DNA from 4 places in the Gordonia oleivorans genome. Region 3 is predicted to be linked to each of the others. Evidence: riboswitches for the same ligand, from Rfam matches in the RefSeq annotation. Region 3 holds a riboswitch; each other region holds the start of a gene.
The links. Region 3 has a riboswitch for S-adenosylmethionine ahead of ABLE92_RS00900 (bifunctional o-acetylhomoserine/o-acetylserine sulfhydrylase). Riboswitches for the same ligand answer to the same signal wherever they lie in the genome.
Positions count from the first base shown of each region.

Region 1: it holds a riboswitch for S-adenosylmethionine, as region 3 does, so the genes downstream of both, ABLE92_RS04160 (amino acid ABC transporter permease) here and ABLE92_RS00900 (bifunctional o-acetylhomoserine/o-acetylserine sulfhydrylase) in region 3, are expected to answer to the same signal.
Region 2: it holds a riboswitch for S-adenosylmethionine, as region 3 does, so the genes downstream of both, ABLE92_RS22975 (aminotransferase class V-fold PLP-dependent enzyme) here and ABLE92_RS00900 (bifunctional o-acetylhomoserine/o-acetylserine sulfhydrylase) in region 3, are expected to answer to the same signal.
Region 4: it holds a riboswitch for S-adenosylmethionine, as region 3 does, so the genes downstream of both, ABLE92_RS03075 (LLM class flavin-dependent oxidoreductase) here and ABLE92_RS00900 (bifunctional o-acetylhomoserine/o-acetylserine sulfhydrylase) in region 3, are expected to answer to the same signal.

Region 1 is NZ_JBDZDI010000002.1:148,700-156,081, forward strand. Features, by position in the region: gene ectB (diaminobutyrate--2-oxoglutarate transaminase) at 1-665, opposite strand, end outside; gene ectA (diaminobutyrate acetyltransferase) at 996-1,523, opposite strand; gene rsmD (16S rRNA (guanine(966)-N(2))-methyltransferase RsmD) at 1,722-2,291, shown strand; gene coaD (pantetheine-phosphate adenylyltransferase) at 2,303-2,791, shown strand; SAM riboswitch class IV at 2,896-3,004, shown strand; gene ABLE92_RS04160 (amino acid ABC transporter permease) at 3,051-4,109, shown strand; gene ABLE92_RS04165 (amino acid ABC transporter ATP-binding protein) at 4,106-4,927, shown strand; gene ABLE92_RS04170 (ABC transporter substrate-binding protein) at 5,064-6,071, shown strand; gene ABLE92_RS04175 (GNAT family N-acetyltransferase) at 6,232-6,951, shown strand; gene ABLE92_RS04180 (HNH endonuclease signature motif containing protein) at 7,042-7,382, opposite strand, start outside.
Region 2 is NZ_JBDZDI010000024.1:68,521-75,902, forward strand. Features, by position in the region: gene ABLE92_RS22940 (FAD-dependent oxidoreductase) at 1-927, opposite strand, end outside; gene ABLE92_RS22945 (hypothetical protein) at 1,053-1,316, opposite strand; gene ABLE92_RS22950 (Rv0361 family membrane protein) at 1,429-1,962, shown strand; gene ABLE92_RS22955 (rhodanese-like domain-containing protein) at 1,959-2,372, shown strand; gene ABLE92_RS22960 (O-succinylhomoserine sulfhydrylase) at 2,369-3,568, shown strand; gene ABLE92_RS22965 (hypothetical protein) at 3,962-4,141, opposite strand; gene ABLE92_RS22970 (isochorismate synthase) at 4,371-5,456, opposite strand; SAM riboswitch class IV at 5,548-5,661, shown strand; gene ABLE92_RS22975 (aminotransferase class V-fold PLP-dependent enzyme) at 5,679-6,998, shown strand; gene ABLE92_RS22980 (hypothetical protein) at 6,995-7,382, shown strand, end outside.
Region 3 is NZ_JBDZDI010000001.1:205,417-212,798, forward strand. Features, by position in the region: gene ABLE92_RS00880 ((2Fe-2S)-binding protein) at 1-86, shown strand, start outside; gene bfr (bacterioferritin) at 184-669, shown strand; gene ABLE92_RS00890 (MFS transporter) at 781-2,073, opposite strand; gene ABLE92_RS00895 (cutinase family protein) at 2,190-3,923, opposite strand; SAM riboswitch class IV at 4,127-4,247, shown strand; gene ABLE92_RS00900 (bifunctional o-acetylhomoserine/o-acetylserine sulfhydrylase) at 4,310-5,638, shown strand; gene metX (homoserine O-acetyltransferase MetX) at 5,668-6,816, shown strand; gene ABLE92_RS00910 (molecular chaperone) at 6,855-7,382, opposite strand, start outside.
Region 4 is NZ_JBDZDI010000001.1:683,206-690,587, reverse strand. Features, by position in the region: gene ABLE92_RS03100 (GMC oxidoreductase) at 1-1,456, shown strand, start outside; gene ABLE92_RS03095 (TetR/AcrR family transcriptional regulator) at 1,445-2,008, opposite strand; gene ABLE92_RS03090 (SRPBCC family protein) at 2,148-2,579, shown strand; gene ABLE92_RS03085 (SDR family NAD(P)-dependent oxidoreductase) at 2,632-3,435, shown strand; gene ABLE92_RS03080 (NAD(P)/FAD-dependent oxidoreductase) at 3,440-4,810, opposite strand; ZMP/ZTP riboswitch at 4,833-4,912, opposite strand; SAM riboswitch class I at 5,049-5,132, shown strand; gene ABLE92_RS03075 (LLM class flavin-dependent oxidoreductase) at 5,140-6,273, shown strand; gene ABLE92_RS03070 (ABC transporter substrate-binding protein) at 6,273-7,382, shown strand, end outside.

The sequences.
Region 1 (7,382 bases), on a different contig from region 3:
GCGACGTTGACGCCACCCTCACCCTGCACGGTCTCGACGATGACGGCGGCCGGCAGGTTGAGGCCGCTGCCGGAGTCGTCGAGGACCCGCTCGAACCAGCTGAAGTCCTCGACGGCGCCGCCGAGGTAGTTGTCGAACGGCATCGGGGTGGCGTGCACCAGCGGAATGCCCGCACCGGCCCGCTTCATCGAGTTGCCGGTCACCGACAGGGAACCCAGCGTCATGCCGTGGAAGGCGTTGGTGAAACTGACGATCGACTCACGGCCGGTGACCTTGCGGGCCAGCTTGAGGGCGGCTTCGACGGCGTTGGTCCCGGTGGGGCCGGGGAACTGGACCTTGTAGTCGAGACCGCGCGGGGTCAGGATCTTGTCGGCGAACGTCTCCAGGAACCGGCCCTTGGCCGCGGTGGCCATGTCGAGTCCGTGGGTGATGCCGTCCTCGTTGATGTAGTCGAGGAGTGCGGACTTGAGGACCGGATTGTTGTGACCGTAATTCAGCGATCCGGCGCCGGCGAAGAAATCCAGATAGCGATCGCCGTCGGTGTTGGTGAGCCACGATCCGCGGGCCCGGCCGAATACCGTCGGCCAATTGCGGCAATAGCTGCGGACCTCGGATTCGTGCTGGGTGAAGACCGAATCGTCAATCGTTGTATCGAACATACTCATGAACAAACCTCCGATAGGTGAAAAATCGTGGGTAATGACGCACGGCCGCGTCCCGGGTCGTGCCCCATGCGCGATGGAATACCAACGAGCGCAAGGGATACGGACGCGCATGCGACGGAATCGCATGCGGCACTACGGTGCCGCCTGTGCCGAACCGTGCCACTTCACCGGCGGGCGGACGATCGCAGTGCGAGCCCGGTCGAAACTGCTCGCTGAGCGCCGTCACACCGTGCGCTCCCTCAACACCGTGCGTTGAGCTCGTCAAGCCGCTCGTTGAGCTCCGTCACACCGCTCGTTGAGCTCCGTCGAAACGTCAGTCCTGAAAGTCCCTCAGGGTTCCGGGATCTCGGGTTCCAGCAGGTAGAGATCCTCGGGCTCGTGGGCGTCGGGGAAGTCCGTCGCGGCGAAGAGATCGCGCCGGTCGAACCGAAGGCCGCGGGCCGCTGCCACGGACGCGAAAAGCCGTTGGGAGGCAACGTTATCCGGGCTGATGGTGGTGTGCATCGCGACGATGCCACGTTCTGCGGTGCGATCGAAGAGGCGATGCAGCATCGCGGCGGCGATGCCGTGGCCGCGATGGTCGTCGTCGACGGCGACCTGCCACACCATCAGGGTCGACGGGTCCGACGGTCGGCGGTAGCCGGTGACGAATCCGACTGCGCGGCCGTCGACTTCGGCAACGATGGACGTCTCTGCGAAATCGGAGCACCACAGTACGTAGGCGTAACTCGAGTTGACGTCGAGGACGCGGGAATCGCGGGCGATCTCCCAGAGCCGGGTTCCGTCGGTCACCGTCGGAATGCGGTAGTCGAGAGTGAGTGTGTTGGATGGGGCCGTTCTTATGTGGGACGGGCTCATGACGGATCCGACGTTAACAATGTGTGTCGTCGGATTCACCCACCGACGGAAATCGGTCACGGAATGACCCACCAATTCCCAGTTCAGCGGGCACATGTGAGGCCAGTCACATCGGGGGATCTGCAGGGCGGCAGAGCGGGGTCGCACGGGCGCGCTGGGCTCCCCTTCGTCGGCGCGGCCCTGGGGCACAATGGCGGGGTGACCCGCATCATTGCCGGCCGGTTCGGTGGACGCCGACTCAAGGTCCCCGACGACGGCACCCGACCGACCTCGGACCGGGTGCGAGAAGCACTGTTCAGCATGCTCGCCGCCCGCATCGACCTCGACGGCGCCCACGTCCTCGATCTGTACGCCGGATCGGGTGCCCTCGGCATCGAGGCCCTGTCGAGGGGTGCAGCGACGGCGACCTTCGTCGATGCACGCCGCAAGGCGAGCGGTGTCATCACGGCGAACGTCGCGGCGCTGGGCCTCGCCCCCGATGCGCAGGTCGTCACCTCGTCGGTGTCGACCTTCCTGGCCGGCTCGCCCTCACAGCCGTTCGATCTCGTCTTCAGCGACCCGCCGTATGCCATCGACCCGGCTGAGATCGAGGACGACCTCGCGCGACTCGGTGAGCGGTGGGTGTCCGCCGATGCATTGATCATTCTCGAACGTGCCCGGCGGACGTCGGTGAGCTGGCCGGAGGACCTCGAGGTGATCCTGACGAAGATGTACGGGGACACCGCCGTCGACGTGGGCATGCGACGGTGGGCCGCAGGGGACGGGTAGGTTCAACGGTCATGACCAGTGCGGTGATCCCCGGCTCCTTCGATCCCTTCACACGTGGGCACCGTTATGTGGTGGAGCGCGCCGCGAGGTGTTTCGACGAACTCGTCGTCACCGTCGTGGTGAATCCGAACAAACGGGGACTGTTCACCGTCGACGAGCGCCTCGAACTCATCGCCGAGGACTGTGCCGATCTGCCCAATGTGCGGGTGGACCGGTGGACCGGCTTGCTGGTGGACTACCTGCGGGAGAACTCGATCCATTCGATCGTGAAGGGTCTGCGGTCGGCGGTCGACTTCGATTACGAACTGCCGATGGCCCAGATGAACCGCGACCTGGCCGACGTCGAGACGATCTTTCTGCTGACCGATCCGCGCTACGCGCATGTGTCGAGTTCGTTGGTGAAAGAGGTCGCGAAACTGGGCGGTGACGTCTCGCCGTTCCTGTCGGCCCATATCCATCAGCGTCTCCTCGCCGAGATCGCGGGCGAGCGGCGGGTCTGATCGGCCGCTCGTTCGGCACGAGATCTTCACCTCTGCACAGAGAAAAACTCTCGCGGGTGCAAACCCGACATCGAAACATCCTCGCGCAGTAGCGTTCTGACCACGGTGATGAGCGTCAGCGTCAAGCCCTGGCTTGCTGGCCGGCAACCCTCGCGTCGCGGTGGGGTGCTCCAGGTGACAACCGGATCGGTATCGGACCGATAAGCGCGATGGCCACCGTGTGGCCGGAAGAGGTTGTATTGATGTTGCTGGATGTGTCATGCCGTTCGACGTCGTTGTCGACGAGACCACAGGGTTCGGCGGGCCGGAGATGACGGCATCTCGGGGCCGCGATGCGGGCTCGGTGGCGCTGACGGAATCGCCGCAGGCCCGCGATGATCACCCGACCGTGCCGGTCGATGTACCCGCGCCGCCGTCGCGTGATCCGGTGATACCGCTGCGTCATCCGGGGCGGTGGATGCTCACGGCAGTGGTCGCCGTGATCGCCGCGCAGATCGTCCACGGGCTGATCACCAACCCGTTCTTCCAGTGGGATCGCTTCGCGTACTGGTTCTTTCGTCCGGTCGTGATCGAGGGACTCTGGGTAACCCTCGAGGTGGCGGCCTACAGTGCGGTTCTCGGGTTGCTCGGGGGTATCGTCCTGGCCCTCATGCGCCTGTCGCGGAGTCCCGTTCTGGCAGCGGTCAGTTGGATCTACGTGTGGGTGTTCCGATCCATTCCGCTGATCGTGCTGCTGCTGATCTTGTACAACTTCGGTGCGCTGTATGAGTCGCTGAGTCTGGGAATTCCGTTCGGGCCCGGGTTCTTTCACTTCTCCGAGGCCGATCTGGCGACTCCGCTGATCATCGCGATCGTCGGGATCAGCCTGCACGAATCGGCCTTCGCCGCCGAGATCGTGCGGGGCGGAGTGCTGTCGGTGGACGCCGGCCAGCACGACGCTGCCGCGGCACTGGGATTGCCGCGCCACTATCACTTTCTCCGCATCACCCTTCCTCAGGCGTTGCGCACCATCGTCCCGTCCTATGTGAACCTCCTGATCGGTCTGATCAAGGCGACGTCGCTGGTCTATTACGTGTCGCTGCTGGATCTGTTCGGGGTCGTCTCCACCCAGAGTTCCACTTACTCCGGCGACGTGGTGCCGCTGCTCCTCGTCGCGACAGTCTGGTACATCGTCCTGACCAGCATCGTGTCGGTCGCACAGTTCTATGTCGAGCGATACTTCGCGCGTGGTGCGGTTCGGACCCTACCGCCGACACCGCTGCAGCGACTGCGGATGACCGCGGCGACACTCAGCCGGCAATCGAGGTGGACATCATGAACGCGGCATCGGGAGTCGGCATCGACGCCGCGGACCTGGCTGGCGTCACCGGCGCCGGTGCTCGGGTCGAGGTGCGCAACGCCCATCGCTGGTACGGAAACCTCCATGTTCTGAAGGGAATCGATCTCACGGTCGAACCCGGTCGGGTCGCGGCGATCCTCGGCCCGTCCGGGTCGGGAAAGTCCACCTTGCTGCGTACGATCAATCATCTCGACCGCCTCGACGCCGGACATGTGAGCATCGGGGGAGAGTTGATCGGCGTGCGCCGCGTCGGGGGTGGGCGTCTCAAGGAGCTGCCGGAGCGGGTCATCCTGCGTCAGCGACGTGACGTCGGCTTCGTCTTCCAGAACTTCAACCTCTTCGCCAATCTCACCGCCCTGGACAACGTTGCTGCGGCGCCCACGGCGAGCGGAGTGTTGTCGCGTGCCGCAGCGGTGGCGCGGGCCCGTGACCTCCTCGACCGAGTCGGGTTGTCCGACAAGGCCGATGCCTATCCGCGGCAACTGTCCGGCGGTCAGCAGCAACGTGTGGCGATTGCGCGTGCTCTTGCGCTCGAGCCGCGAGTGTTGCTGTTCGACGAGCCGACCTCGGCACTCGACCCCGAACTGGTCGGCGACGTGCTCTCGGTGATCGCTGATCTCGCGGCCACTGGTACCACGATGCTCATCGTGACCCATGAGATCGGCTTCGCGCGTCAGGTCGCCGACTCGGTGATCTTCATCGATCACGGCGAGATCATCGAACAGGGCACGCCGGACCAGGTCCTCGATCATCCGTCGCACCCACGGACACAGGACTTCCTGCGCCGCGTCCTCTGACGCACGCCCGGTAACACCATCCGGCGCACGTGGCCGGAGACGATTCATCGCCGCTCGGGAGTCCGTCGGCCAGGCCGGCGTTCCGGCACCGCAGTCACTCGGTTCCCGCCCACACCCACCCACTGAAGGAGTAGTCATGTCTCGACATCGATCGTTCGTCCGGCGCGTCGCCGCCCTCGCTGTCGGCGGGGTGATCGCCGCGACCGCACTCAGCGCGTGCGCGGGGGCATCCGCCGACGACACCGCCACACCCGGCTCGGTGGTGGTCGGTGCCGTCTCGAACGGAGCCGCCAAAGAAGTCACTCTGTCTGTGCCGCAGGTGGATTCGATTCGCGGTCAGCTTCCTCAGGAGGTCCGTGACTCGGGTGAATTGTCCATCGGGATCGGCGCACTCCCGTCGGGATACCCGCCGTTGGCCTTTGTCGGGTCCGACCAACACACGTTGACCGGTGCCGAGCCGGATCTGGGCCGGCTGGTGGCATCGGTGTTCGGACTGAAACCGGTGATCGAGAACTCGACCTGGGAGAACCTCTTCGTCGGAATCGACAGTGGGCGAGTCGATGTCGGATTCTCCAACATCACCGTGACCGAGGAACGCAAGGACAAGTACGATTTCGCGTCGTACCGTCGCGACCAGCTGGCATTCGAAGTGCCGGCGTCGAGTTCGTGGAACTTCGACGGCGACTATCACACGCTGGCGGGAAAGACGGTCGCGGTGAATTCGGGAACGAATCAGGAGCGCATCCTGTTGGCGTGGCGTGATGCTTTGGCTTCGGAGGGGAAGACGCTGACCGTCGTCCACTTCCCGGATTCGAACGCCACCAATCTCGCCCTGGCGTCCGGCAAGATCGACACGTATCTCGGGCCCAATCCCTCGATCTCTTACCACGTCCGGCAGACCGCGAACACTCCCAAGGCCACCCGCATCGCGGGCACCTACTCCGGTGCCGGTGCGAGCCTGCAGGGCATGATCGCCGCCACGACCAAGAAGGGGTCCGGGCTCGCCGCTCCGATCGCGGCGGCGATCAATCACTTGATCGAGACCGGTGTATACGCGAAATGGATTGCCGCATGGAATCTCTCGGCCGAGGCAGTGCCTGCCTCCCAGATCAACCCGCCCGGACTACCCCGCTCGGACTCCTGATCACCTCGGTGCACGACTCATCGGAGAGTGAACTGCCGCGCGGAGTAACAGCCGTGCGGGGGCAACAATGGAGTTGACTGCGGCGGCGACCAACTATGACCAACGGAGCCGTGAGAGGTGGGGGCGAAAGGAGTCGGGTGAGGTGACCACACACAAGGACATGACAACAGACCGGGCAGCGGATGTTTCGGCCGTCGGCAGTGCCGATGTCGGGGTGCTCGATCACGCCGTGCGTTCGGCTCTGACCGGCCCCCATGCGCACTTCGCGGAGCGCCGCGGACGGGTGCTCCGCTACCCCCGCGATGTGTCGGTGTTCGGCGATTTCCCCGAGGACCCGACTCCGCAGGATTGGGCCGACGCGGCCGAACTCTATGGGCCGGGCGCGGATCTGCCGGTGTCCGGCGATCTGCCCTCGCCCCCGCCCGGGTGGGCGGTGTCGATGAATATCCCGGGTGTGCAGATGGTCGGCACGAACGTGTGGGGCGCGGCAGACGCCGAGGCGGTGGTGTTGACGCGCGCCGACGTGCCGGAGATGCTGGCGTTGGTTGGGCGCACGCGTCCGGGGCCCTTTCTGACGCGGACCATCGAGCTGGGTACCTACCTCGGAATCCGGCGTGGGGGAGAGCTGGTCGCCATGGCCGGGGAACGTCTCCATCCGGTGGGGTGGACGGAGATCAGTGCCGTCTGTACCGATGAGGCGTTCCGGGGGCAGGGGTTGGGGACGCGGCTGGTCCTCGCGGTCGCCGCGGGTATCCGTGCCCGGGGCGAAATCCCATTCCTGCACACCGCGGCTGCCAATGTCACTGCGATCCGCCTGTACGAGGAACTCGGCTTCGTTCTTCGGCGCACGTTGACGTTCGGAGGCATTCGCATCCCCTGATGGTGATCGACGCCAAGCGCTGAGCCCGTAAGTGGGGCTTGCTATGTCGAGGGAGGCGACTCACTTCGGGCCCGTGGGCGCGGGGTGGGTTCAGGAGGTGTCGAGCCGGTAGTGGAGCCGGGCGGCCAGGACTCGTTCGATTCGGCTGTTGCGTGGGTTCATGCCGATGGCGGCGAGTTCCTCGAGCTGACGTTCCCGGTCGGCATCGCTGGTACGGATGCCGCCATCACGGATGCGGCGCTCGCGTGCTTGTTCTTCGGTGGTCTTGTCGCGGAGGCTGATGCGGGTGCGCGAGGCATGTTCGAGCCCGGCAGCGGTGGCAGGGTCGTCGGGATCGTCGGTGATCGGAACACCGTCCCCGTCGAAGATGACCAGGTCGATGTCCCCGATGTCGGTGACACCAGGTCTGTCGGGGTGCTCGTCGCCTGCGG
Region 2 (7,382 bases), on a different contig from region 3:
GCCGGTGGGCTTGACGTTGCCGGTGCCGTCGAGCTGGGTGCGCTCGGTACGCAGACCGACGACCTTGCCGTCCTCACCGAGGATCTCGATGGGGCTTTCGAAGAAGTGCAGGAACAGCTTGTGGATGGCGCCCTGCTTGGGCTCGCGCATCGCGTAGTTCTCGATGATCGTGGCGACCTGGTCGGTGATCTTCGATCCGCGACGGGCCACGGCCGAACCCTCGTCGTAGTCGATGTCCTCGGGGTCGACGATGACCTCGATGTTCGGCGAGTGATCGAGTTCCTTGAGTTCGAGCGGGGTGAACTTGGCCTGCGCCGGTCCGCGTCGTCCGAAGACGTGCACCTCGACGGCCTTGTTGGCCTTGAGTCCCTGGTAGACGTTGTCCGGGATCTCGGTCGGGAGCAGTTCGTCGCCGGTCTTGGCGAGCACGCGCGCGACGTCGAGTGCGACGTTGCCGACGCCGATGACGGCGACCTTCTCCTGATCCAGCGGCCATTCGCGGGGGAAGTCGGGGTGGCCGTCGTACCAGGCGACGAACTGTGCGGCGCCGTAGGAACGCTCGAGGTCGATGCCGGGGATCTGCAGTCCGCGGTCGTCGGTGGCGCCGGTGGAGAAGATCACCGCGTCGTACAGCGACTTCAGTTCGTCGAGGGTGATGTCGGTGCCGTAGTCGATGTTGCCGAGCAGACGGACCTGCGGCTTGTCGAGCACCTTGTGCAGGGCGGTGATGATGCCCTTGATGCGGGGATGGTCGGGTGCGACGCCGTAGCGGATCAGGCCGAACGGCGCGGGCATCCGCTCGTAGAGGTCGATGCTGACGCCACGATCCTTGGCGGTGTCGGACTTCATCAGCGCATCGGCGGCGTAGATCCCGGCGGGACCGGCCCCGATGATGGCAACGCGCAGCGGGCGGCTCTGATCGGTCATAAGGTGTCGTCTACCTCGTTCTCGTCTGTCTTCGACGCGCGCGGGAGGTCAGCGGTGCGTCGACGCTTATCCCCTCTACGGTAGGCGTTGCTGCGCCGTACCCAAAATCCCGGGTTAGGGTCGCCTCACTCCCATCGTCCGTGCGGGTCGTAGGGCAGGTCCTCGGGAGACACCGATGAGGGGTCCACCCACCGATGTGCCTGCCCCATGAAGGTGTGTACGAAGCCGCATCGTGCACAGATGGCGCCGTCCGCGGATTTGTTCCACCCGTCGAGACCCATGAACGTCATCCCACTGGTGTTCATCTGCACCTCACGCTGGGTGAACGAGACACCGGAACAGATCAGGCAGGACAGATAGCGGTGAGTGGGTGCGATGAACACGTGCATCCGACGAGTGTGACGCCTCCGACGCTCGCATGCCCGCGTTGTCATGTGAGCGAATGCACCACGGCACAAGGCCCCCGAAACCGGCGAGAACTGCGGCGATACACTCGCCCCCATGGCCAAACGCGCACCTCGTAAGTCCGCACCGGAGACCGTCGGTGACGATCTCGGTGCCGACGACCCGGGTGCCGGCGATGTCGGTGCCGACGCGGCGCCGTCGTGGCGCAAGGTCTGGCCTTTTCTGTTGGCGTTGATCGTCGTGGTCGTGGCGGTGGTCGGGATCTTGCTGTCGTATCTGATCCGGCCGGCCGAGGAACGGGCCAGTGAACCGGCTCAGGTCCAGTACGCGATCAACGATTTCTACACCGCGCGCAACAACGTCGATTACGCGGAATTCCGCGATCACACCTGCGCCGCCGACCTGAATGCGAGTGACTTTCCGTCCGAGGCGGAGTTCGCCGCCGAGAACCAGAAGTCGTTGGAGGCCAACGGGCGGATCGTGATTCCGGAGATCAGCGATGTCAGCGTCTCCGGTGACCGCGCGACGGCGACAGTACATTGGCAATTCGACAAGAAATCCGACGAGAAGCAGACGACGAACGTCGTGGTGCTTCGGGAGAACGGGAACTGGAAGGTGTGCAAGGCATGACTTATGCCGGAGATCTGACCCCGCAGCAGGCCTGGGAGAAGCTCGAGAACAATCCCAAGGCGAAGTTGGTGGACTGTCGCACGCGCGCCGAGTGGTCATTCGTGGGTGTGCCCGACCTCGAAGTGCTGGAGAAGCAGACCATCTTCGTCGAGTGGACCACCTTCCCCGCCGGGACCCCCAACGAGGCGTTTGTCGCCGAACTGCGTGACGCGGGCATCGCCGACGACGACGAGGTGATCTTCATCTGCCGTTCGGGTCACCGGTCGATCGGTGCGGCCGAGGCGGCCACCGCCGACGGTGTCTCCCTCGCCTACAACGTGCTCGACGGATTCGAGGGTGCGCTCGACGAATTCGATCATCGTGGTTCCAGCGGTTGGCGCGCCCAGGATCTTCCGTGGAGGCAGTCGTGAGTCGCGAACTGCCACCTGGTGTTTCGCCGGAGACCATCTCGGTCCGCGGTGGATTGGATCGATCGGGTTTCTTCGAGACGTCGGAGGCCCTGTACCTGACGAGCGGGTACGTCTACGACTCCGCCGAGGCCGCCGAGCGTGCCTTCACCGGTGAGGACGAGCGATTCGTCTACTCCCGCTACGGGAATCCGACCGTCGAGATGTTCCAGGAGCGGCTGCGGCTGCTCGAGGGGGCCGAGGCGTGCTTCGCCACCGCGAGTGGAATGGCCGCCGTCTTCGTCTCTCTCGGTGCGCTGTTGAAGGCCGGGGATCGGCTGGTCGCGGCGCGTAGCCTGTTCGGGTCGTGTTTCGTGGTGGCCAACGAGATCCTGCCGCGCTGGGGTGTGACAACGGAATTCGTCGACGGCGAGGATCTCTCCCAGTGGGAGGAGGCGTTGTCCACGCCGGCCGACGCGGTGTTCTTCGAAACCCCGTCGAATCCGATGCAGACCCTCGTCGACGTGGCGCGGGTGTCCGAGCTGGCGCATGCCGCGGGTGCAAAGGTGGTGCTGGACAACGTGTTCGCCACACCGTTGCTGCAACGGGGTCTCGAACTCGGGGCGGACGTCATCGTCTACTCGGGCACCAAGCACATCGACGGTCAGGGCCGCGTGATGGGTGGTGCGGTGCTCGGCACCAAGAAGTACATCGACGGCCCGGTGCAGACGCTGATGCGTCACACCGGTCCCGCGTTGAGCCCGTTCAACGCGTGGACGCTGGTGAAGGGCCTGGAGACCCTGCGTCTGCGCGTCGACGCGTCGGTCGCCTCGGCACTGCGGATCGCGCAGTTCCTGGAGGATGATCCGCGGGTCGGCTGGGTCAAATACCCGTTCCTGCAATCACATCCGCAGTACGAGCTCGCCAAGGAGCAGATGTCCGGCGGCGGCACCGTCGTCACCTTCGAGTTGGCCGAACTCAACGGTGTCGAGGGAAAGAAACGTGCCTTCGACGTGCTCAACGGACTCCGCGTCATCGACATCTCGAACAACCTCGGCGACTCCAAGTCGCTGATCACCCATCCGGCGACCACCACCCACCGGGCGATGGGACCGGAGGGTCGTGCGGCGATCGGTTTGGGTGACTCGGTGGTTCGGCTGTCGGTGGGGCTTGAGGGCGTCGACGACCTACTCGGCGATCTGGATCAGGCGCTGGGCTGACCGGTGTGTGGCCGCGGTTTGCGGTCGCGCAGCAACCTGGCAGGTCGTGTGCACGGCACCGCAAGGGTGTGCCGGCATCGTGGAAGACGTCAGAGAGAAACGCACACAGCGGATCTCACGTCCACGAACACAGGAGTTCACCATGGCCGCACCTCGCCGCAACAACAATCCCGCCCCCGTCCAGCGTCGTCGCCGCGTGCGCCGTTACGACCCGCGCAGCCGTCAGTGGCTGTGGATGTGGATCTGATCGGCTGACCTCGGTCGATACCCAACGGCCCCACCCGGGAGTTCCGGGTGGGGCCGAGGTGCGTGAAAGTGATTCTGGTTCAGCTGAACTCGTCTGCACTCTTCCGGGTGTATCCGGGCGCGCGTCGAGCCAGGGCCTCGCCTGGGTCAGAGGATCCGGCTGGGACCGACGAACAGCATGCCGGCCAACGGCTGTGCCGGTCCTGGGCTTTCGAGCTCCCACAATTTGTCACCGGCGTAGGAGTACACCGTCACCGTGGTCGAGCAGTCGTCATAGGGACTGTAGTACTGGACGGTGCGACAGGAATCGTCGAAAGTGTCGCCCACGGCGAGGTGTTCCCCGTCGTCGGCGACGATCGGCCCAGGTGGGCGGTGCGTGCTTCGGTTGCGTCGGTCGGGTATCCGACGCCGAACGGATTCCGTCGTCGGCCTGCGTCGACGGGCGGCTCGATGCACACTCGATCGGATGTGGCGCCCACTCGACGCAAAAGAGCGCCCACTCGATCGGATGTGGCGCCCACTCGACGGGATAGGGCGCCCACTCGACGGGTGCGGTTCAGTCGTCGATATCCAACGCCCGCAATACCGTTCGGAGTTTCGCTGTGGTCTCGGCGAGTTCGGCGTCGGGGTCGGAGTCGGCGACGATGCCGCCACCCGCCCAGCTCCGGAAGGTGCGGAGGTCTGGCTCGAGTTCCAGGCAGCGGATGGTCACCATCCATTCGCCGTTGCCGGCCGCGTCGGCCCACCCGACCGCACCGGCGTACAACCCGCGTGGTTCCTCGTGTGCGCGAATGAATTCCGTGGCCACCTCGCTCGGCGTGCCGCCGACCGCCGGTGTCGGACTCAGCGCGATCGCGAGATCCAGTGCGCCGACGGCGTCGTCGTCGAGTATCGCCCGAATAGGGGTCGCCAGATGCCACATCTCGCCGGTTGACAACAACTGCGGCTCATCGGGGATCGTGAGTTCCCTGCACAGCGGTGCCAGGCGATTCCGGAGGTGCTCGACGACGAACGCGTGTTCGCGATGATCCTTCTCCGACGCCGCGAGCTTCTCGCGGGACTCCCGGTCGGCGTCCGGATCGGCCGAGCGCGGAGCCGAACCGGCGTACGGCCGGCACGTCACCTCGCGACCGTCCTTGCGCAGCAACAGTTCCGGGCTCGCACCGAGCAGCCACGAAACGCCGGTGTCGACCGCGAATGCGTTGTGTTCGCTGTTGCCGCCGGCGAGTGCGGCCAGGAGCCCGTCGACCGCGACCGGCGAATCCAGTTGAGCCCGAATCATTCTGGCGAGGACGACCTTCGCCAATGCGCCGGAGTTGATGGCCGACAACGCGGCATGCACCCGATCACGATGGGTGGCCGGATCCGGAATCTGCTCCAACGAACTCAGCGTCCGGCGTGGCGGTCTGCCCCCGGCGAGCGGAAGCGGTTCGTGGGCCAACGCCGCAGGCTCGAACAGTGCCGATGGGGCGGACGGATCGAAGGCCACTGCCCCGACCACCGCGTCGACGGCGCCGCTGCGCAGCCGGGCCGCGGCGTCGTCGGCGTCGGCGAATCGCGTCCGCACGCCGTGCGCTCGCACCGTCCCGTGCGGTCGCGACAGGACGAACGGCGACGCGGCGTGAGTATCGGAGACGGACACCCAACCAACTTAGGCGACGACGGGCCGCGGTCTTTCGCTCACGCTGAGTGAAAATTGACACCCTTGCGCACCGTAGGCCACCCTTGGTGCAGGTCATGAGTGCCAGCGACAAGCCCCGGCTAGCTGGCCGGCAACCCTCCTCCGCGGTGGGGTGCTCCGGGTGACGACCTGGCCGTGTACCGACCGGGCACGGCAAGCGTGGATTCCCAAGGAGCCTCTGCGATGACTGCTGTCGCCACCACCACCGACTACCGCAACGACTGCGCCGTGCAGTCCGATGCCACCGACCTGCCGCCCATCGGCCCGCTGACCTCGGTCGTCGGTGCCGCCGAACTCGCCCCGCTGACCAGCGGAGATCACGTGCGCTACGCCAACTTCGACTACGCGGCCAGCGCACCCGCCCTCACCGCCGTCGCCGACGCCGTCGCGGCGTCGCTGGGTCAGTACGCCAGCGTCCACCGCGGTGCCGGCCACCTGTCGCAGGTCACCACCCGCCGCTACGAGCAGTGCCGGGACACGGTGCGACGTTTCGTGCGTGGCCGGACCGACGACACCGTCGTCTTCACCCGCAACACCACCGACGCGATCAACCTGGCCGCCCATTGCACTCCCGGCGACGTCGTCGTCCTCGACATCGAGCACCACGCGAACCTGCTGCCGTGGGTGTCCCGCGACAACGGGACCGCGCGCATCGTCTCGGCGTGCGACACCCTCGAGGACACCCTGGTCGCACTCGACGCCGAACTCGCCGCGGCGCCGGCCGCCCTGCTCGCCGTCACCGCGGCATCCAACGTCACCGGCGAGGTGCTGCCCATCTCGCGGCTGGCCTCGATCGCCCACCGCCACGGTGCCCGCATCCTCGTCGACGCGGCGCAGCTGGTGGCGCACCGACCGGTGTCGATCGTCAGCCACGGCATCGATTACCTCGTCTTCTCCGGCCACAAGCTCTACGCACCGTTCGGATCCGGTGTCCTCATCGGCCGCAGTGACTGGCTCGACGCCGCCGACCCGTATCTCGCCGGCGGTGGGGCGTCGGCGCAGGTGAGCCTCGTCGACGGACCCGACGAGAACTGCGCCTCCACCGCCTGGCACTCGGGTGCCGCGCGGCATGAGGCCGGCTCGCCGAATGTGTTGGGCGCCATCGCCATTGCCGCGGCCTGTGAGGCCATCGTCGACCTCGGTTTCGAACTGATCGGCCTGCACGAGGCGGAACTGCGCGCCCGTCTGGACGCCGGACTGGCCGGCGTCGCCGACGTGACGCCGCTGCGGATCTTCGCCGACGACCTCGATCGCGTCGGCATCGCCGGCTTCTCCGTCGACGGACACACGCCGCGCGCCGTCGCCGAGTTCCTCAGCGATCATCACGGAATCGGCGTGCGCGACGGCAAGTTCTGCGCGCATCCGCTGCTGGCCCGGCTCGGACACACCGACGGCGCGGTTCGCGCGAGCTTCGGCCTCGGCACCGATTCCGCCGACGTCGACCGGCTCATCACCGCACTCACCGAACTCACCCGCACCGCTCCCGGAAAGGCACTTCCATGACCGCCGAACTCTCCGACGTCCGCATCAGCATCGGCCGCCCCGGTCTGCGCGTGGCACTGGCCGGGGATGTGTCGGCCACCGACGCGCCGATCGTCGTGCGTCGACCGACCCTTCGCGATGCGCAGCGGGCCCGGTCGGTGCTGCGGTCCGGCATCCGGGACACCGCGAATTTCAGTGTGGCACTGGAGGTCGAGGTGGCCATCGCCCCGAATGCCGCGTCGGCGCGGGCGGCGGTCGCGGGCATCCCCGACGAGCTCGACGGCGGCACCGTCCGCTACATCGGCACACCCAGCGGGCTGGTCACCCTCATCCGCGACATCTACGCCGCCGAGGTCGCCGACGCGGTGATCCTGGTGTCGCTGGACGGGTCGGCGACCGAGAACC
Region 3 (7,382 bases):
GCGGCGCCGGCGAAGGATGCGGAACCTGCCTCGAACGACTCTCCGAGATTCTCAGCGAAAGGACCGCCGTCACCAGCGCCGCCTGACACACGCCGAGCTCGACCTCATGTGAATGACTCACATGGGGCCATTGGTCGTGTTACCGTTCGACTCATCATTCTTTGAGCCGAATGGAGTTGTGTCATGCGTGGAGATGACGAGGTCATCGCCCTGTTGAACGAGCAGCTGACCAGTGAGCTGACCGCCATCAACCAGTACTTCCTGCACGCGAAGATGCAGGACAACTGGGGTTTCACGGAGTTGGCCGGCAAGACCCGCGCCGAATCGATCGAGGAGATGACCCACGCCGAGATCCTCACCGACCGCATTCTGTTCCTCGAGGGTCTGCCGAACTATCAGAAGCTGCTGCCGCTGCGCATCGGGCAGACCCTGCGCGAGCAGTTCGAATCCGACCTCGCCATCGAACTCGAGGTGGTCGACCGGCTGAAGCCGGGAATTGCCCTGTGCCGCAGCAAGGGTGACATTACCTCGGCGAAGCTGTTCGAGGAGATCCTCAAGGACGAGGAACACCACATCGATTACCTCGAGACCCAGCTCGAACTGATGGACAAGCTCGGCGAGCAGCTGTACATGGCCAAGATCGTCGCGACCCCGCCGGACGTGGGCTGAGTCGCCGGGATTCCCCGAGCATCAGACTTCAACGCATATCAGTGGCGCCGCCTGTCCGACAGGCGGCGCCACTGGTGTCTGACCCCCGTGTCTGACCCCCGGGTCCGCGATTCACACCGTCTCGGCGGGTGAGGTCTGCCGGCTCTGCATCCAGATGCCGCGCACCCGACGATGCTGCGCCACCAGCGCGGCCACCAGGACCACGATTCCCGCCACCGCCAGGGCGGCGCCGAGGATCGACGGGGCGCGGTAGCCGTATCCGGCCGCGATCACCACACCACCCAGCCAGGCGCCGGCGGCGTTGGCGATGTTGAGCGCCGAGTGATTGAGCGCCGCCGCCAGCGTCTGCGCATCTTCGGCGACATCCATCAGCCGGGTCTGCAGCGCCGGCACCATCGAGGTACCGCCGACGCCGACGAAGAACGTCAGGATCAGGGCCGCCCACACGTTCTGCACCAGGAGCGCGAACAGGAGCAGCACCAGTCCGGTGCCGGTGAGTCCCACCAGGATCGACAGCGCGACGTTGCGGTCGGCGGCGATGCCGCCGACGATGTTGCCCACCACCATGCCGAGACCGAACAGCATCAGCGCGATCGGCACCAATGACACCGGGAGCCCGGCCAGCGATGTCAACGCGGTGTTCAGATAGGTGTAGAAGGCGAACATGCCGCCGAATCCGACGACGCCGATGAACAGGGTGAACCACACCTGCGGTCGACGCAGCGCGCCGAGCTCGGTCATCGGATTGGTGACGCGCATGTCCTGCAGCGACGGCAGATTCATCGCCAGCGCACCGATCGTCGCCACGCCGACCACCACGACGACCACGAACGCGCTACGCCAGCCGAAGTGCTCACCGAGCCACGCGGCCATCGGCACCCCGGCGACATTCGCCACGGCCAGCCCGAGCATGACCTGACCGATCGCCGCGGCCCGCTTCCGCGGTCCGGCCAGGTGGGCGGCGACCAGTGCGGCCACCCCGAAGTACGCGCCGTGCGGAAGACCCGCGACGAACCGCGCCGCGATGAGCAGACCGAACGTCGGGGCCACCACCGTCGCCGCATTGCCGATGGTGAAGGCCACCATCAGAGCGATCAGCAGGGTGCGTCGCGACATCCGCGCGGTCAGCGCGGCGATGAGCGGTGCGCCGATCACCACACCGAGGGCGTAGGCGGAGATGACGATGCCGGCGCTGGGTTCACTCACCGACATCGCATGGGCGATGTTGGGCAGCAGGCCCATGGCGACGAATTCGGTCGTCCCGATGCCGAACCCGCCGAGAGCCATCGCCAGGATCGCCCACCGGATCGGACGGGCGGGCGAGGGCGGCGCGCTCGCCGAGGTCTCCGAGGGTGAGGAGGACTCGACGACGGAGTCGGCAGGCGTGTGGACGGACTCGGGCATAGGTCCACCAACCACCGCGCGGGCGCCGAGGATTCCCATTCGGCGGCGTGAGGTCGTTCACATGGCAAACGGCGCGCGCCGCACGGAGCCGAGCGCCCGAGGCGGGCGTCGTCGGGTCAGCCGACGCCGACCGGTTCCTTCGAGGCGTCGACGGCTGCACCGTCGGCGGTGGGCACGGCGCTGCCCGTGGTCTCGGGCGTGGGCGACGAAGTGACCGACGGCGTCGGGTCAGCGGTGGGCCCGGGCGTGGCCGACGGCGTGGCACTGCCGGTGGGCTCGGGCGTGACCGACGGCGTGGCGCCGCCGGTGGGCTCGGGCGTGGCCGACGGCGTGGTGTCGACGGTGGTCACCGGCGTCGCCGGTGAATCCGACGTCGATGTTTCCGGTACCTGCGTTCCGCCGCCGAGGCTTCCCGGAGTGCCATCGGTCTGCGCGTCGCCGCTGCCCTCGGCCTCTTCCTGCGTCTCCCCCGCCGACAGCGTGCTGACGCCGTACGACCTCGCGGACGCCGGCGACGAGGACAGCGCCGCAATCGTCTGCGATGCCGTCGTCTGGGATGCCGTCGTCTGGGATGCCGAGTCGGGGCCCCACGGCACCGTGGTGATGCCCTCGACGATCCGCTCGGCCCAGTACCGGACGAAGTTCACCGGCAGCAGCACGATGCTCGTCGCACTCGCCGCGAGCGCCACCACACCCTGCTTGAACAGTGCCGAATCCCACTGCAGCACACCGTTGAGGATGTCCTGGAAGTCGAACAGATTCGGGAGGTAGGCGCCGTAACCCAGCTCCGGCAGCGGTGGCAGCCAGTCCATCACCCAGCGGATCGGGACCTGGAAGTCGGACAGGGTGATGCCGATGATGTCCGGGAACCGGAACCGGTACGGCAGCAGATCGGGCACCGACCAGTCGAGGCCCAGCGCGTCGACGAGGTTCTGCACGATGATGGCCGACGACGACGGCGACGAGATGGTGCACGTCTGCACATTCTCGAGGGTGCCGGTCTGCGTGCACGTCATCTCACCGTCGACCGGCCCCAAATCCCAGATCACGTAGTCGCCGGGGTATTGATACATGTGATACGGGTACTGATTGTGTTTGACCCAGTACCCGAAGAAGTCGTCGACGACGCCGATCGGGTCGTGCAGCACATCCGGTAGGTCGCAGATCGGATCGCCCTCGATGCAGTAGGTGGTCACCGGCAGGCCGCCGTAATCGGTGCCGCTACGCGGACCCGACATGGTCAGGCCGGGGATGACCCCGACGAGGGCCGATTCGATGCCCTGCCCCCACAGGGTTCCCACCATCCGGGGATCGGAGTAGAGCTCACCGGTGACCCTGCTCGAATCGATGACGGTACCGTCCTCGAGCGGGCGGTTCTGACCGATGTCGGTGAGGACGTCGCCGGCGATACGCGCACCCTGGGAGTATCCGACGATGACGATCTTGCTGTCGGGACAGCTCTGCTGATACGTCGCGACGGCCTGCTCCAGGTTCGCCCTTCCCTCGGACTCGCTCGCGTTGTAGCCGACCGCTCCCAGCGGCCAGATGGTTGCCGAATACGGCACCGGGATGATGTCGTAAGCATCTTCGCCCGAGTAGGGACTGTTGGTAAGCTCCTGCCACTGCGGCCCGTGCCCGGTGTATCGCTGCTCGATCCCCACCAGGTAACTCGCGTCGGTGTTCCACGTTCCCCCGACGGTGAAGACCGCACCGGGCGCGCAATCGCTCTCCTGCGCGAGCGCCACCCCACGCCCCAGAAATGTCGCCGTCACCAGCGATGCCGCCACCGCGCCCACGCCGACCGTGAGAGCTGCGAGTCGAATGCGACGTCGGTCCCCGAACCCTGCCATAGCGTGCAGCGTAGGCCGATGTCCAGTAGTGGATATCGAAAACCGGCCTCACGATCCACAATTCCTCCGGCCGGAGGACACCACCGCGCTCTCGAGCGCACCGCGCGGTGCCGTTTCGGTGGCCACCACGCCCGCCACCGTTCCAACCATGGTGAGCAGGAGGGTTATCAGCCCGGCGTGGCCGTGCTATATCCTTGTCGCCAGGTCATGAGCATCAGCGACAAGCCCCGGCTTGCTGATCGGCAACCCTCCAACCGCGGTGGGGTGCTCCGGGTGATGACCGGGTTGTGGGACGACGCAGTGTGTCCCCGGCAAGCGCGGGTCCGAAGGTCGGACCCCATCAGGGTTCCAGTAACCCTGCCGACCGTAGAAAGTGATCTATTTCCATGTCTGACGCAGCCAACGACGGCACCGTGAATCCTGTGGACACCTGGAGCTTCGAGACCAAACAGATCCATGCGGGTCAGAGCGCCGACGCCGCCACCAACGCTCGCGCGCTGCCGATCTACCAGACCACGTCGTACACCTTCAACGACACCACCCACGCCGCCAACCTGTTCGGGCTGGCCGAGCCGGGCAACATCTACACCCGCATCATGAACCCGACCCAGGACGTCGTCGAGCAGCGCCTGGCCGCTCTCGAGGGCGGTGTCGCCGCACTTCTCGTCGCGTCGGGGCAGGCCGCCGAGACCTACGCCATCCTCAACATCGTCGAGAACGGCGGGCACGTGGTGTCGAGCCCGCGGCTCTACGGCGGCACCTTCAACCTCTTCCACTACACGCTGCCCAAGCTCGGCGTCGAGGTCTCCTTCGTCGAGGACCCGGAGGACCTCGAGTCGTGGCAGGCGGCCGTGCGCCCCAACACCCGGGCCTTCTACGGCGAGTCGGTCTCGAACCCGAACAACGAGATCCTGGACATCGCAGGCATTTCCGAGGTCGCGCACCGCAACGGTGTGCCGCTGATCGTCGACAACACTGTCGCCACCCCGTACCTGCTCAACCCGCTGGCGCACGGCGCCGACATCGTCGTGCACTCGGCGACGAAGTACATCGGTGGACACGGCACCGCGATCGGCGGCGTGATCATCGACGGCGGCACCTTCGACTGGCGGGTGCAGCGTGACGGGGTCGACCTGTTCCCGGGCTTCACCACCCCCGACCCGAGCTACCACGGCGCGGTGTTCGCCGATCTCGGCGCACCCGCCTACGCCCTCAAGGCCCGCGTGCAGTTGCTGCGTGACACCGGTGCGGCGATCTCGCCGTTCAACGCCTTCCTGCTCGCCCAGGGCCTGGAAACCCTGAGCCTGCGCATCGAACGGCACGTCGCCAACGCACAGCGCGTCGCCGAGTTCCTCAACGACCATCCGCAGGTCTCCTCGGTCGCCTACGCCGGCCTGTCGTCGTCGCCGTGGTACGCGCGCGGTCAGCAACTGGCACCCAAGGGCCAGGGCGCGATCATCGGCTTCGAGATCGTCGGCGGTGTCGACGCGGGTAAGCGTTTCGTGGAGGCCCTGACGCTGCACAGCCACGTCGCCAACATCGGTGATGTGCGTTCGCTGGTCATCCATCCCGCCTCGACCACCCACAGTCAGCTCACCCCCGAGGAGCAGCTGGCCGCGGGTGTGACCCCCGGTCTGGTCCGCCTGGCCGTCGGCATCGAGGGCATCGACGACATCCTGGCCGACCTCGCCCAGGGTTTCGCCGCCGCACAGTAATCCGGACTCGAGACAGGAGCACACACCCCGTGTCGGTGAGCATCGACCCCCAGGCCTCCGCGGCGCATCAACCCGAGTGGGAGCAGGTTCCCGACGGGCAGATGGTCCGCATGCGGGTGGGGTCGTTGGCTCTGGACAACGGAGAGGTGCTCGACGACGTCACCCTGGCGTTCCAGCGCTGGGGGACGTTGTCACCCGGACGCGACAATGTCGTCCTCACCCTGCACGCGCTGACCGGTGATTCCCATGTCACCGGACCAGCGACCGACGAGCAGCCCTCCCCCGGATGGTGGGACGGCCTGATCGGTCCGGGTGCGGCGATCGACACCGACGAATGGTGTGTGATCTCGGCGAACGTGCTCGGCGGTTGCCGCGGTTCGACCGGTCCGTCCTCGCCGGATCCCCAAGGGCGGCCGTGGGGTTCACGCTTCCCGCAGATCACCGTGCTCGATCAGGTTCGGGCCGAGGCCGCCCTCCTCGAGGCGCTCGACATCCGCAGCATCGGTGCGGTTCTCGGCGGCTCGATGGGCGGGGCCCGTGCGCTCGAGTGGGCCATCACCTACCCCGACAAGGTGCGTACCGCGCTGGTGCTCGCGGTCGGTGCCCGCGCCACCGCCGATCAGATCGGCACGCAGACAACGCAGATCGCGGCGATCACGTCCGATCCGGACTGGCAGGGCGGCAACTATCACGGCACCGGCCGCTCACCGATGATCGGCATGGGGATCGCGCGTCGTATCGCGCATCTGACCTATCGGCATGAACTGGAACTCGACGAGCGGTTCGGCGATTCTGCGCAGGATGGTGAAAACCCCTTGCGCGGTGGGCGATACGCGATCGCGAGCTACCTCGAGCACCAGGCGGACAAGCTCATCGAACGTTTCGATCCGGGCAGTTACGTGGTGCTGAGCGAGGTTCTCAACCATCACGACGTCGGACGCGGCCGTGGCGGCATCGCCGCGGCGCTGGGGTCGTGTCAGGTACCGATCATCGTCGCCGGTATCGATTCGGATCGCCTGTACCCGTTGCGGTTACAACAGGAGCTCGCCGACGGCCTGGGCAACTGCGTGGGCGGTCTGCAGGTGATCCGGTCCGACAAGGGCCACGACGGTTTCCTCACCGAGTTCGACGCCATCGCCGATCTCCTCAAGCGCACAGTGGATCTCGCGCGTCGCTGATCGTCGCCGATCGGCACGGCCGCAGCCGTCGAGTCGGGTCAGCCGGCCGGGGTGGTCGTCGTCGGCGCAGCGGACGGCACGGCCTGCTGCCGCGGCGCCGGGACGGGATAGGGTGTCAGATCCGGCGTGCTCGGCGCCGGGGTGCTCGTCTGCGGCGGCATGAGCGGCAGCAGTCCCGGCGGCAACCATTGCGATGGAATCGGCAGTGGCGGTGGCGTTGTCGGGGTCGTGGTGCTCGGTGCCGGACTGGTGGTGGTGGCGCTCGGCGTGTTCGGCACCAGCGTCAGCGTCGTCGCCGAGATCGTGGTCTGCGGCAGTTCGGTCGTCGCCCAGCCCGGCGACTGGAGACCGCCGGGCGGTGGCGCGATCGGCGGCGGCAGCACCGCGCTGATCGCGGTGGATGTCGTCGAACGCGTCGTCGAGGTCCACCCGGTGTAGTCGGTGGTCGCGACCTCCTCGGCACCCACCGTGGACGTCGGCGCCGGAGAATCCCCGGTGGACAGCGTTGCGCCGACCGCGACGGCGGCCATCACGACGGCGGCGATCAGACATCCGACCAGGGCCGC
Region 4 (7,382 bases), 480 kb from region 3:
CGTCGTCGTGATCGGGTCCGGTTTCGGCGGTGGGGTCGCGGCGCTGCGCCTCACGTCCGCCGGCGTGCCGGTGACCCTTCTCGAACGCGGTCGGCGCTGGGTCACCGGTCCCAATGCCACCACCTTCCCGAACGCGACCAACCCGGACAAACGCATCCTCTGGCATCAGTCCACCCCACAGGTGTTCGGCAAGCCGCTGTCGGTCGATCCCTATGTCGGACTCTTCGAGTCGATCAGCGACGAGAACATGACCGTCATGGTCGCGGCCGGACTCGGCGGCGGATCGCTTGTGTATCAAGGGATGACGCTCAAGCCCATCGAGTCGGTGTTCACCTCGCACTTCCCCGCGGGCATCGACTGGCGTGCGATGGACACCATCTACTACCCCCGGGTCGCCAGAATGCTCGGCGCCGCGGTCGCACCCGACTCGCTGATCCGCAGTCCGAATTACCGTGCCGCACGGGAATTCGCCGCCCATGCCCGCCGCGCCGGACTGCCCGTCCAGAAGATTCCGATGCCCATCGACTGGAATTACGCCCTCGCCGAACTGGCCGGCAAGATGCGTCCGGCCTACACCGACGGGAGCGGGGCCATCGGCGTCAACAATGGCGGCAAGCACAGCGTCGACGTCACCTACATCGCGCAGGCCGAACGCACCGGACTCCTCGACGTCCGAACCCTCCACGACGTCACCGACATTCGTCGGGCGCGCGACGGGCGCTGGGTCGTCGAGGTGCACCGCACCGACGAGACCGGACGTGTCCTGGAGACGAAGGTGCTGACGACGGGCGCGCTGATCCTGGCCGCCGGAAGCATGAACACCACGCGAATGTTGATGTGCGCCAAGGCGACCGGTGGCATCGGCGACCTACCCGACGCGTTGGGGCAGGGGTGGGGGACCAACGCCGACCGGATCTACATCTGGAACAGTCTGACGTCGGATTTCGGTGCGACACAAGGTGGTCCAGTGGTCTACGGCAGTCCCAACTGGTCAGATCCCGCGAACGCCTTCACCCTCATCCAGGCCTCCATCCCGCCGCTACCGGTGGATGCGCACAGCACGATGATGGTCGGCTACGGGGTGAGCAACGCCCGCGGTCACTTCACCTACGACTCGGCGCGCCACCAGGCGGTCCTGCGCTGGCCGCACGAGGGCGATGCATCGATCCAGACCCGCCACCTGCATCCGGCCGCCACCCGGATCGCCGGTCCCGGATCGACACTCGTCGACACCAACGCCATCGTGCCGTCGACGTGGCATCCGGTGGGCGGCGCGAACATGGGGTCGGTCTGTGACCTCGACGGACGCGTGCTGGGGCAGCGGGGCCTCTACGTGGTTGACGGCGCGCTCATGCCGGGTAACTCGGCGGCGTGCAACCCGTCGATGACGATCGCGGCCATCGCCGAACGGGCGCTGGACCGCATCGTCGCCGCCGACGTCGGATCAGCCATCTGAGGCGCGGGCCATCGCATCGAGGGCGGGTCGCAGCCAGCGACCGAGGAACGCCCGCAGTTCGTCGTCGGATCGCTGGCCGTCGTCGACGGCGACGAGCGAGACGCTCAACAGTGCGGTCATGTCGACGATGTCGGCGAAGTGCGGTCGGTACTCGGGTTTGCCGGCGACGGCCGGTCGCAGGATCTCCGCGGCCACCTCCCGGGTGCGTGCCATCGCGCCCTCGTCGAAGAACGGGTGACTCTCCTGCGAGTTCAGCAACACCGACAGGGCCGGGTCGGCGATGGCCATCGAACGGCCCGCGATGATGAACTCGATCAGAAAGTCACCGAAGTCGGTGATGCCGTCGAGTCGCTCATGGATCTCGCGCATGGCGGAGATGGCGAGTTCGCCCATCGCTTGGGACACCATGTCCTCGCGGGAACCGAAGATCGAGTACACCGTCTGCCGGGACACTCCGGCCTTCGCCGCGACCGCAGCGATGCTGGCCGCGGCGAAGCCGTCGGTGGAGATCAGGTCGAGCGTCGCCTCGATGATCTTGCCTCGCGATCGCATACCGTCATTATGGCTCGGATGGCGGCGACCGAACGCCGTGACGGGGTACATGCCGTCGGGCATTGTCTCAGTGCGTAGTGTGGCGCGTGAGTCGGCGCACGTGACGTGCGCCTCGGCAAACCGACAGGAGGGTTCCGTCATGGGCGTTGTCAGGCATTCGTCCCAGATCTCCGTGCCGCGCGCTGCGGTGTTCGACTACATCAACGACTACACCAACGTCCCCGAGTACATGTTCGGTGTTCACAAGTTCGCGCCGCAGACCGATGTCACCAGCGGCGTCGGGTCGGTTTTCGACGTCGAGTTGAAGGCCGGGCCGAAGACCCTGAAATCGGTCGTCGAGACGATCGAGTGGGTGGAACACGAGTTCATCGTGCTCAAGGCGATCGACGGGTTCCAGGCCAACACCACCTGGAGGTTCCACGACACCGACGGCGGCACCGAGGTGCATGCCGAGTTCGAGTACATCCTGCCCGGCGGACTCGCCGGCCGTGCGCTGGGCGCGATCATGGAGCCGTTCGCGGCCCAGGCCGTCCGGCACACCGAGAAGAAGCTGCGCGACGAGCTGGAGTGACTCGGTGGTCTCCTTGTCTCCGCGATCGGTGTCGGCGGCGGTCTTCGACGTCATGCAGCGGCGGACGATGTTGCCGGCGGTCATCGAGGACACCCTCACCGGTCGCGGACGAGACGTCGCCGGCCTGCGGGTGGTGGTGACCGGCGCGTCCGCCGGGATCGGCCGGGTGGCCACGCAGCAACTCACCGCGCGCGGGGCGCAGGTGATCGCCGTGGCGCGCCGCGAGGAGGAGTTGGCCTCGCTGGCCGACGAGACCGGCTGCGACTACCTGATGGCCGACCTGTCCGACGAATCCGACACCGACCGGCTGCTCGGTGAGCTGTCCGGGCGGGAGGTCGACGTCCTCGTGAACAATGCCGGCCGGTCGATCCGGCGGTCCATCATCGACTCCACCGACCGGCTCCACGACTACCGGCGCACCATGGCGATCAACTACTTCGCCGCCGTCCAACTGAGCCTGGGGCTGCTGCCCGGCATGGTCGAGCGCGGTCACGGGCAGATCGTCAACGTCTGCACCTGGGGACTGATGGCCGGAACGTTCCCGCGGTTCTCCGCCTACGCGGCATCGAAGAATGCGCTGTCGATCTTCGGCCGGAGTCTCAACGCCGAACGGCCCCATCCCGGAGTGCGTGCCACCAACATCTACTACCCGCTGGTGCGGACCGAGATGATCTCGCCCACAGCCGAATACGACGATGTGGCGGCACTGTCGGTGGATGAGGCGGCGAGTTGGATCGTCCGGGCGATCACCCACCGGCCCGAACGCATCGCTCCCGCCGCCCTGCGGACGGTGCTGCCGGTCCTCGATTACCTCTCGGCACCCACCGCGGACCGGACGATGGGTGCCATCACCTGAGAGATCAGGCCGCGAGGTCGTGTGACAGCCGATCGATCGCCGCCCGCGCGAACACCTGTTGCTCGGTGACCGCCAACTGATGACGGTTGCGGGAGGTGAAGGCCAGGGTCCAGTCGATGAACGTGATGAACCGATTGCGGAACCCCACCAGGTACAGCAAGTGCAGGAACAGCCACCCCAGCCAGGCGAAGAAGCCGGAGAACTCGACGGCCCGTGAGGTGCCCGGGATGGGTACCCGGGCGACCGCGCAGTGCCGGGCGACTGTCGCCATCGACCCCTTGTCCCAGTAGGTGAACGGCTTTCGGTCGCGATGGGTGCCGTTGATCCGGGCGGCGACGGCGTCGGCGGCGTACCGCCCGGACTGATTGGCGGCCGGGGCCTGACCGGGGACTCCGTCGACGGCCATCATGTCACCGATCACGAACACCTCGGCATGGCCGGGGATGGTCAGGTCGGGTTCGACCCGTACCCGACCCGCGCGGTCGAGTTCCACCCCGCACTGCTCGGCGAGCTGTCGGCCGAGCGGACTGGCCGCGACCCCCGCCGACCACACCTTGCACTGACTTTCGATGCGACGCGTCGAACCGTCGGCCTGGCGCACCACGAGTCCGTCGTAGTCCATGTCCACGACCATCGCACCGAGTTGCACATCGACTCCCAGTGCGCGCAAACGCTTCTCGGCTCGGGAGCCCAACCTTTCACCGAACGGCGGCAACACCGCCGGTGCGGCGTCGAGCAGGATCACCCGTGCCTGCGTCGAGTCGATGGACCGGAAGGTGCCGCGCAGCGTCGTGCCGGCCATCTCCGCGATCTGACCGGCCATCTCGACGCCGGTGGCCCCGGCTCCGATCACCACGAACGTCAGCAGGCGATCACGCTCGATCGGGTCGGTGGACAGTTCGGCCTGCTCGAACGCCCCGAGGATGCGGCCGCGCAACTCGAGTGCATCGTCGACGGTCTTGAGGCCCGGCGCGAACTCCGCGAAATGATCGTTGCCGAAATAGGATTGGCCCGCACCGGCGGCGATGATCAGACTGTCATACCGAGTGGTGGTGACACGTTCGAGCATGCGTGAGGTCACCGCACGATTCTCCAGGTCGATGGCCTCGACATCGCCCAGTGCCACCGTCACATTCCGTTGGTCGCGAAGAATCACCCGCACCGGCGGTGCGATCTGGCCCTGCGAGATCACCCCGGTGGCGACCTGGTACAGCAACGGCTGGAACAGATGATGAGTCGTGCGTGCGATCAGGGTGACGTCGACGTCGGCATGCTCGAGTCGACGAGCGGCAGCCAGCCCGCCGAACCCCGATCCGACGATGACGACATGGTGCCGGCGGGTCCTGCCGCCGGGAACCGGTACGCGCTGGGTCATGGCACGTTTCCTTCTGGTGTGGAATCGACACCCAGGCGGACGATGTCGGGAAACGGTGCTCCTTGCCGGTGGACTCCGGCTGCGCCAGTCGCACAACCGACGATAGCCCATCGAGCAACCGGTGGCGAGGCCGACTTAAATTCTTCGGCGCGAGAAAATCGTCGCCGCATTCGGGCGTGGACGGCGTCCGTCCCGACATTCTCTTTGCCTGTCTCAGCATCACGGGCCTACGGTGAATCGACCATCTGGAGCGACCGAGAGACCCGGCTCGTCGACGTCGCAGCAACCCGCCCCAGGGTGCTAACGCCGGGATCGATGGGAGACACCCCGTGACGTTTCGTGACCATGCCCCGCTGTCGGTGCTCGACCTCGCACCTATCAGCGAGGGTTCCGATCCTGCTGCTGCGCTGCACAATACGATCGATCTCGCGCAGCACGCCGAGCAGTGGGGGTATCGCCGCTACTGGGTGGCCGAACACCATTTCGCCGCCGTCGCGAGTTCGGTGCCGGCGCTGCTCATCGGTCAGATCGCCTCCGCGACCCGATCGATCCGCGTCGGATCGGCGGCGGTGCAGGTCGGGCAGACGACGGCGGTATCGGTGGCCGAGTCCTTCGGGATGCTCGACGTGTTCCATCCGGGCCGAATCGACCTGGGGCTCGGCCGATCCGGACAGCGACGCGCCGAGGCGGCGGCAACACCCGCGGGTCCGGTCGCGATTTCCGCACCGACCCCGAGTCGGCTCGTCGACGGGGTGGTGATCCCCGAACCCCTCGATGTGACTGCGCTACTGGCACATTCGCCTCTCGCACGCAGCTTCGAGGTGTTGACGCAGCCGGGTGCGCAGCCACCGGACTTCGACGAGCAGGTCGACGACATCCTGTCGCTCCTCGACGGCACCTACACCAGTCCGTCGGGTCAGGAGCTACATGCGGTTCCCGGCGAGGGGGCCGACGTGCAGGTGTGGATCTTCGGCAGCAGCAAGGGGCAGAGCGCTCACGTCGCCGGCGCCCGCGGACTCCCGTTCGCAGCCAACTACCACGTCAGCCCCGGCACCACCCTCGAGGCGGTCGCGGCCTATCGGGAGGCGTTCCGCCCGTCGTCGGTGCTGGCCGAACCCTACGTGGTGGTGTCCGCCGACGTGGTGGTGGCCGACGACGACGACACCGCGCAGCATCTGGCCAACGGCTACGGGCAGTGGGTGCACAGCATCCGCACCGGCCACGGCGCCATCGAGTACCCCGACCCGGCGACGGCGCAGCCGCTGCCCGCCGACCAGCTGGCACTGGTCGCCGATCGGCTCGAGACCCAGTTCGTCGGATCACCCGACACCGTCGTGCAGCGGCTCGCCGCACTCGGGCGGCTCACCGACGCCGACGAACTCGTCATCACCTCGGTCACCCATGACCATGCCGACCGGCTGAGGTCGCATGAGCTGCTCGCCAAGGCATGGGGGCTGATCTGATGAATCGCATTGCTGTCACCGCGAAATCGGCCGTCTCCACACTCGCCGTGGTGGCCGTGGCCGGTGTGCTCACCGCCTGCGGTTCTGGGTCCTCGGGCTCCGACGACGCCGGACCGCCGGTGCTGGGAGGCACCCTGCGCTACGGACTCTCCGACGCCCCCACATGCTCGGACCCGGCCCAGAGCGGCACCAACCAGACGATCTATGTCACCCGGCAGGTCGTCGATTCACTCACCGATCAGGACCCGGGTGATGGCAAACTCAAGCCCTGGCTCGCCCAGAGCTGGGAGGTGAGCCCGGATGCGCGGACCTTCACCTTCCACCTCAAGCCCGGTGTCACCTTCAGCGACGGCACGCCGCTCACCGCCGAATCCGTCAAGGAGAACTTCGACGCCATCGTTGGGCCGCTCGGCGCGGCCAAGGCACCGTTGGCGGCGACTTACCTCGGCGGATACACCGGCACCACCGTCGTCGATCCGCTGACCGCGCGGGTGGCGTTCGGTGCCCCCAATGCGCAGTTCCTGCAGGCCACCTCGACTCCACAGTTGGGGATTCAGGCCGAGGCCACCGTCGCCGCGACGCCGGAGGAGAGGTGCCAGGGCACCAACATCGGATCAGGACCGTTCGTGTATTCGGGCTGGGCGCAGGGCAAGTCGGCGTCACTGCGCAAACGCACCGGATACCGCTGGGGATCGTCGGTCTTCGGTCACGCCGGTGACGCCTACCTCGACGGCATCGACTTCACGGTGATCGCGGAGTCCGGGGTGCGCACCGGATCGCTCGCCTCCGGGCAGCTCGACGCGATCAGCGATGCCCTGCCCAACGACAAGCCGCAGATCACCGGGGCCGGTGGACAGGTCCTCACCGCGGTGAACCCGGGTGTGCCGTTCGGGTTGCAGCCCAACGTATCCCGTGGTGTCCTCGCCGACGCCGCGGTGCGGCGCGCACTGCTGCCGGCGATCAACCGGCAGGAGTTGGTGACCACCGTCCTCGACGACGACTTCCATCCCGCCACCGGCGTCCTGGCGTCCAACACCCCCGGATACTCGGACTCCTCGGCCGAGTTGCGCTTTCAGCCGGACACGGCGAAGAAGATTCTCGAGGACGCC